2 regions of the Pelatocladus sp. genome follow, and region 1 is predicted to be linked to the other one. Evidence: riboswitches for the same ligand, from Rfam matches in the RefSeq annotation. Region 1 holds a riboswitch; the other holds the start of a gene.
The links. Region 1 has a riboswitch for cobalamin ahead of AC5JMK_RS13545 (TonB-dependent receptor plug domain-containing protein). Riboswitches for the same ligand answer to the same signal wherever they lie in the genome.

Region 1 (3,164 bases):
TTGAGTGTATAATTGGCAAAGGCATAGACATTTTTTGCAAGTTGTAAATTTAAAACTGCTTCGAGTCCTGTAGTACGAACCTTACCAATATTCTCATAAGTAGCTACAGGGACAGCAAAATTATAAGCAATCAAATCTGAGATAGTGTTGCTGAAGTAGGTTAAGCGTAATAAACCAAAATCTCCTAGTTTTTGGTCAATTCCAATATCATAACTATCACCTGTTTCTGGTTTAAGATCCGGATTACCAACAAAGGTAGAACCTCTAGCATATAAATTAAAAAGAGTTGGAGCGCGGAAATTCCGAATATAATTAGCTCGGATGGTAGTAGAATCAGTCAGCGCCAGTTTTGCGCCTACACTTGGCGATGTAAATGAACCATTTGTCAAACTACTAAAATCTTGGCGCAAGCCAAAGTTCATTGTGAAACTAGGTGTAAAATTAATTTCATATCTAGCAAATAATGCTCCTTGATCAATACTATCGTCATAACTAATTGTTTCTTGATTATCGAGATAGTCAAAGGTACTGTTACGTGCTGAAGTGTTGCGATAATCAAAGCCATAAACTAAACTTTGATTGCTGGCAAAGTTCCAACTATGATGCGCTTGAATTCCATAGGAATTTTGCTCGTTATCAAACCGCGCAGAAGATGAAGCACGACTATCAAAACGGGTATTCAGAAAATCTGCATAGACTTTGGCTGTAAGTAGGGAATCATTTCCCGAACCTAATTTTGAGTTCCAAGTTAAATCAGTGAGAACTTGGTCTGTGTATTTGCGATCGCTATCAGTCAACGAGTTAAAATAACCTTGTCCAAATAGAGGTTCGGGAATAGGGACTCCTCCTGGTACTCCTTGGTCTTTACCTAAGTATAAAGTTGAGAGGGTGAGGGTATTACGAGAACCTAAATTCGCCTCTAACTTGACATTAAAGTTGTTGTAGAGAACATCATTGTTTTCTCTGGTTCCCTCGAAGTTCGCCTCTGGGATGGAAAAAGGGTAGTTATTTTCAGCTTCGGTACGGTTATATCCCAAAACCCAACCAATATTTCCTACTCTCCCACTACTATTGATAGTCTGCTGATTTAATCCATAAGCGCCAAAAGTCACACCCGCTTGGGTTGTTACTTTCTCTGTGGGACGACCAGTGATAATACTAATCACACCTCCAATCGCAGAGGAACCGTAAAGGGTAGAACCTCCTCCTGGTAAAACTTCTATTCGTTCAATAATGTTGCTGGTAATTTCGGAAAGGTCAAAACCACCGCCACCGAGATTGTTAATTGGTCTACCATCAAGTAAAATCAATACTTGTTCGGAGTTAGAACCCCGAATAAATTGACCGCTTAAAGCATTCACTTCTGTTCCGACTGTCCCATCAGGTAAGATTCCGGGGAGAAAACGCAACGCTTCTGTGACATTGCGCGCCCCCTGGGCTTCGATTTCTTCACCTGTAATCACATATACTGGTCGAGTAGAATCTTTGACTGTTCCTTCGCGGCGAAAGGGGGAGAAAACAGGCTGATTCAATAGCGTGTCGATGACTGTCAGTTCAATATCAGGTTCCTGTTCATCCGTATTTTGGGCAATTTTTTCTGGTTGTGGAATTTCGACCGCATACACAACATAATTCCACAATATCAAAGTTGTCATTGCACCCATACTACATACAATGACTTTTACCGCCCAACGGTAATTAAAAAGAATATTTTGCATCTGTACCTCGCAGATAAGTGTATGTTTTTTACCTCTGGCGGGCATTCTGACTCAGAGACGAATACTTCGAGTCTCATCACAGCTGCGGGACAGCATCGGATTTACACCGAATTTTCCCCGTTACCTCTGATGGCTGTTCCCCATCAGAACCAAGGTCTGGTTGTAATTTACCATGCTCGTATCTCAATGCAAATAAGAGAAATAAGAATTGTTGCATTTAGATTTGTAGAGCGATCGCGCCCAGTACAGATGCCGAAGGTGTATGCAGAACTTTTCGATCAAGCTAAAATTAGTTACTGTCGGGGCGAATATTAGTACTACTAAGTTGCAGCATTACAAATCTACCCTATTTTTGTTTATCTTTTCTGATACTGAATCAAATTACAAAGTAATAAGTTACAAAACTGTGGTATCATCAAAAGGATGATTCGGTTCTAGTGGGAAACAGTCACTAGAGGTAACGGGGAAAGTCCGGTGCAAATCCGGCGCTGTCCCGCAGCTGTAATGAGGCTTATGCTTCAAAGTCAGAATGCCCGCCGAAAGTACAACAAACTCCCATCTGCGAGGTACAGATGAATAACGCAATCAATACTCTCTCTATTAAACAGGATTACTGTCTCATAGTGTCAGACATACCCCACGCACTACAAATTTCTATGAGATTGTAGATATTTTCCTAAACACATCAATACGTACACACAGAAGGTTGATAGATACAAACCTGAAAACCCAGTTGTATCCTATCCTTCGCTTCACATAAAAGTAACTTTGCGCCTACTCTTCCCTAGAAGATACTAACGTGTAGCTTGCGGTGGCGTTACGTTAGCTTCCTGTAGGGTATGTGTGAGGCTACTTCATACTATCAATCGGCAAAGCCTGAAAATTAATGAACAACAAACAGCATACTTTATTCGTCTGCACGACCTGCGCCAGCCTGTGGCAAGATGGTAAGCGGATTGGTGAAAGTGGCGGACAGCAGCTATTACAACAACTTCAACAACTGGCACAAAATTGGGAATTGCAAAACAAATTCTCCATTCAAGGAGTTGAATGTATGAGTGCTTGTAACCGTTCTTGTGTAATTGCTTTTGTTGCGTCAGGGAAACCAACCTATTTATTTGGCGATTTACCAAATGATAGTTGTGCATCTGCGATACTGCAATGTGCTAGTCAATACTATGCGAAAGGCGATGGTTCACTACCTTGGTCAGAACGACCTGAACCTCTCAGAAAAGGGATTCTAGCAAAGATTCCACCACAAAGTAAATGGACGCAATTAAATATAAGTTGTTGTTAATTGAAGACTGGGTGAAAAAACTCTTGAGCAGAAAAGCAGGGGAGCTATAGCCCACAATTCTACTCGGCTTTGAACCTTATATTTTTGGTAAAAATTACCAGTTTCTAATTCATAGTGCCTAATTATTTAACCTTCAAAGGAATAAAAAA
Region 2 (3,632 bases), on a different contig from region 1:
TTATGTTGCAGGAAATATGAGAAAAAGCCCATTGGACTTATTTATTAACCCAGAATCGTCCACTTCCTGATTGGGGTGAGGCTGCACAGACTGCCCTTGAATTTATTTTTCCTCAAATGCTTGTGTCTCATATGTTACTTAATATTGAGCGCCTACTTCCTCTCATACGTAGTTGTGGTTTTGACATCTCTATTTCCAGGTGCAAACTTCGTAATAGACCTGCGCGAAGAAGCTCACGACGAACTTCATAATCTGAAATCTCAGGAATGGCAACTCTCTCTCCACGCCGTAATAGGGATTTTAGCCATAGTTGGCAATCGAGGGGAGTGCCTGTAGCTTTGGGATTCGTTACCATTCCCAGTGGTCCAGAATCTAGCAAAATCAGACGACTCATGGAAACAAGGGGCGATCGGACAACCGATCTTCGTCAAGCGCAGTTTTCAGAAAATCCCAGGCTTGCTGATGTTCCGAGGCATTTTCAGTGTCATCTAGCCACGAATCTAGAAGGTCGATCACCTGATCTTGATTTTTCACCGTAATTTACCATTTAATATAGTTGCATTAATTACTAATTGTTACGTAAGCTCATTTTCGCTTCTGGTGTCACTTTCTTACACCCTCTATTCGTGTATTAGTGGTTTATCCACAGAGGTGCAAGATATAAGTCAATCAGCGCGCCCTGATTTACCCCCAACTTACCCCCAAAATTTAACTAACCCCGTCCAAAAATATCCAACGTGGCATAAAATTACACCACATTTACACCACCAAAAACGGCTGAAATGGGGTTTTTATGGAAACAGTAAACCCCTGGAAGTCTTGCTTCCCAGGGGTTTTGCTTATGATGCCAGGAACCGGACTTGAACCGGTGACACGAGGATTTTCAGTCCTCTCTCAACCTCTATTTATCAGTACTTTCACGCTTTACAAAACTCCTTTACCCCCAAATTACCCCAAAAAAGTTCTGACAATATTTACCTTGTCTAATGATTTATGACCTTGGTTTCAACAACCATTTAGGCATTGTAAAAATAAGCATATAGAAACTCAGTAGACCGAAAAGTTCTGCGCTCACTAAAAATAAGACTAGCTGATAGCAAAGCCCCAAAAATCAACCAAAATGAGCCGGACGGTGAACAAACTTCGCAATCTACCCCATAGTAATGGTCTATTGCTTGGGGATCTCCAGAAAATAAAAACTTAATTTTAACAGGTGTCATAGTTGCTATCAAGAGGAATCTTTTTTTCTTCAACCAGTAATTCCTAGAACAATGTAAATAACTGGTAGTTACTAGCTATTATTTGCAGTCACTCCAGAAAGTAAATAATTAGCTTTATCAAAAAATAATCTGTAAAGTTTTGCCGGAAAAATTTCATAAAAATAAGACAATTTTTCAAACTTAACAGCAAGTATTTTTAGCCAAAATATTTGTTAAACTTCTAATTTATGTGTTATTTCAAGTCTGTTAATGTACTTTGCGAGCTTAATCTCAATTAGTGATAGAGATAGTTAATTTTTATTCTGATGCCCTTTCCCTACACTTCAATTTAATGCAACATAATGTCTCCTTTACCTAACTATCGTCCTCAGAAACTCTCCCTTGGTTTCTTGGAGAAAGAAATTTTGCACATCATCTGGGAACTAGGTAGCGTCACCGTCAAAGATGTGCATGAACGTATTTTGGCTGATTCAAAGCGACGGCTAACCTCTGCTTCAGTGACAACTGTCCTCAATCGTTTGACTAAAAAAGGATGGCTTGTATGCAATAAAGAGAGTCGTCGGAATTACAGATGGCAAGCACTAGTATCACAACAAGAGGCGCAGATACTCCAAGCTTATGAACAGCTGCATCAATTCTTGGCAGTAGGTAATCCAGATGTGGTTGCAGTCTTTGCCGATAGCCTGGATCAAGATAGTTTAGAAAAGTTTGAAGCGATCGTCCGTATTTTGCCGAGGCATTAAACCTGAATTTGATCCGCCAATGCAATACGAACAAACAAAGCGGGCGTTGGTGAATAGAAGTATGAATCAGGCGATCGCTCTAATTCATACTTATTTCCCTGATCGATGACTTGTAGCTAACCTGCGGCAGCTAGCTGTGTTGGTAAAAAATCGCGGCTCAAAATTCTGCAATAATGATATAGTTACTCCCATCGGTTCTGATGAAAAGCAGCCATCAGACGCAAGGGGGAAAGTCCGGTGCAAATCCGGCGCTGTCCCGCAACTGTGAACCAAAATTGGGTGAGTCAGGATGCCCGCCGATGGGAACCAATTCGTTGACATAAATCTGCGAGGTACAGATTATGAAAAGAAAACAGGCGTTAGTCAGTCTAACCCTGATGGGAGTTATCAGTTTTTACCTAGTAATTGGTTTACCCAAACCCGCCTATGCCATGCACATTATGGAAGGTTTTTTACCAGTGCAGTGGGCGATTTTTTGGTGGATTGTGGCATTACCATTTTTTATATTAGGATTGCGTAGTCTAACTCGCATTACCCAAGCTAACCCACAGCTAAAACTACTACTGGCCTTGGCTGGTGCTTTCACATTCGTACTGTCAGCGTTAAAAATCCCTTCGGTTACAGGTAGCTGTTCTCATCCAACAGGGACGGGGTTAGGTGCGGTGCTGTTTGGGCCGCTTACTGTGTCGGTTTTGGGTGGTTTAGTGTTGTTGTTTCAAGCTTTGTTACTAGCGCATGGCGGCTTGACAACACTGGGAGCAAATGCTTTTTCGATGGCGATCGCTAGACCATTTGCCGCTTACTGGATATATAATTTGACAATCAAGTTGGGTGGTAAAGACAAAATCGCCATATTTCTAGCAGCTGCGATCGCAGATTTACTCACATACGTTATCACTTCTATCCAACTTGCCCTAGCTTTTCCTGCACCTGTTGGTGGGTTTATCGCTTCATTTACCAAGTTCGCCGGAATTTTTGCCATAACTCAAGTTCCCTTAGCAATTAGTGAAGGATTGCTAACTGTATTAGTGTGGAATTGGCTGCAATCTTATAATCCTCAAGAATTGGAACTATTGCAATTAATCAAACGAGGAAATGGCAATGAGTCAATCTAAAAAAGGGTTGAGTAATTGGGTATTGGTGGTAGCTGTATTAGCTTTAGCAATTGCACCGTTAATCTTTGTCCGTGATGCGGAATTCGCTGGTGCAGATGGCAAAGCAGAAGAGGCTATAAATGAAATTCAACCGGAATATAAACCCTGGTTTAAATCATTTTTTGAACCCGCTAGTGGGGAAATAGAAAGCTTATTATTTGCTTCGCAAGCAGCTTTGGGTGCTGGAGTCGTTGGTTATGCAATTGGGTTATATAAAGGACGTTCCCAACAACGAAAACGTGAAGAATGAGCCTGCAACTAGATACTTTGGCTTACACTAATCGGCTGCGAAGATTGCCACCAGAACATAAACTGATTTTTGCATTTACTACTCTTGCTATTTCCCTTGCAACCCATCCCTTAGTGCAAATTTTAATGGTGCTTTGGATGAGTATTTGGACAATGATTTATGCCAGAATTCCGGCTAGAGTTTATTTTCGGTTGTTAATGTTCACCATAGTTTTCTGTTTGACAAGTTTACCAGCCCTAATGGTAAATGGAGTTGCAATAACTAA

Region 2: linked by a shared signal. The riboswitch ahead of AC5JMK_RS23875 (energy-coupling factor ABC transporter permease) and the one ahead of AC5JMK_RS13545 (TonB-dependent receptor plug domain-containing protein) in region 1 are both predicted to bind cobalamin.

The regions. Positions count from the first base shown of each region.
Region 1 is NZ_JCACKS010000170.1:84-3,247, reverse strand. It holds gene AC5JMK_RS13545 (TonB-dependent receptor plug domain-containing protein) at 1-1,718, opposite strand, end outside; cobalamin riboswitch at 1,738-1,887, opposite strand; gene AC5JMK_RS13540 (hypothetical protein) at 1,848-2,033, shown strand; cobalamin riboswitch at 2,131-2,273, shown strand; gene AC5JMK_RS13535 (DUF1636 domain-containing protein) at 2,605-3,015, shown strand.
Region 2 is NZ_JCACKS010000240.1:6,671-10,302, reverse strand. It holds gene AC5JMK_RS23885 (hypothetical protein) at 267-539, shown strand; gene AC5JMK_RS23880 (BlaI/MecI/CopY family transcriptional regulator) at 1,562-1,963, shown strand; cobalamin riboswitch at 2,139-2,278, shown strand; gene AC5JMK_RS23875 (energy-coupling factor ABC transporter permease) at 2,305-3,078, shown strand; gene AC5JMK_RS23870 (energy-coupling factor ABC transporter substrate-binding protein) at 3,065-3,367, shown strand; gene cbiQ (cobalt ECF transporter T component CbiQ) at 3,364-3,632, shown strand, end outside.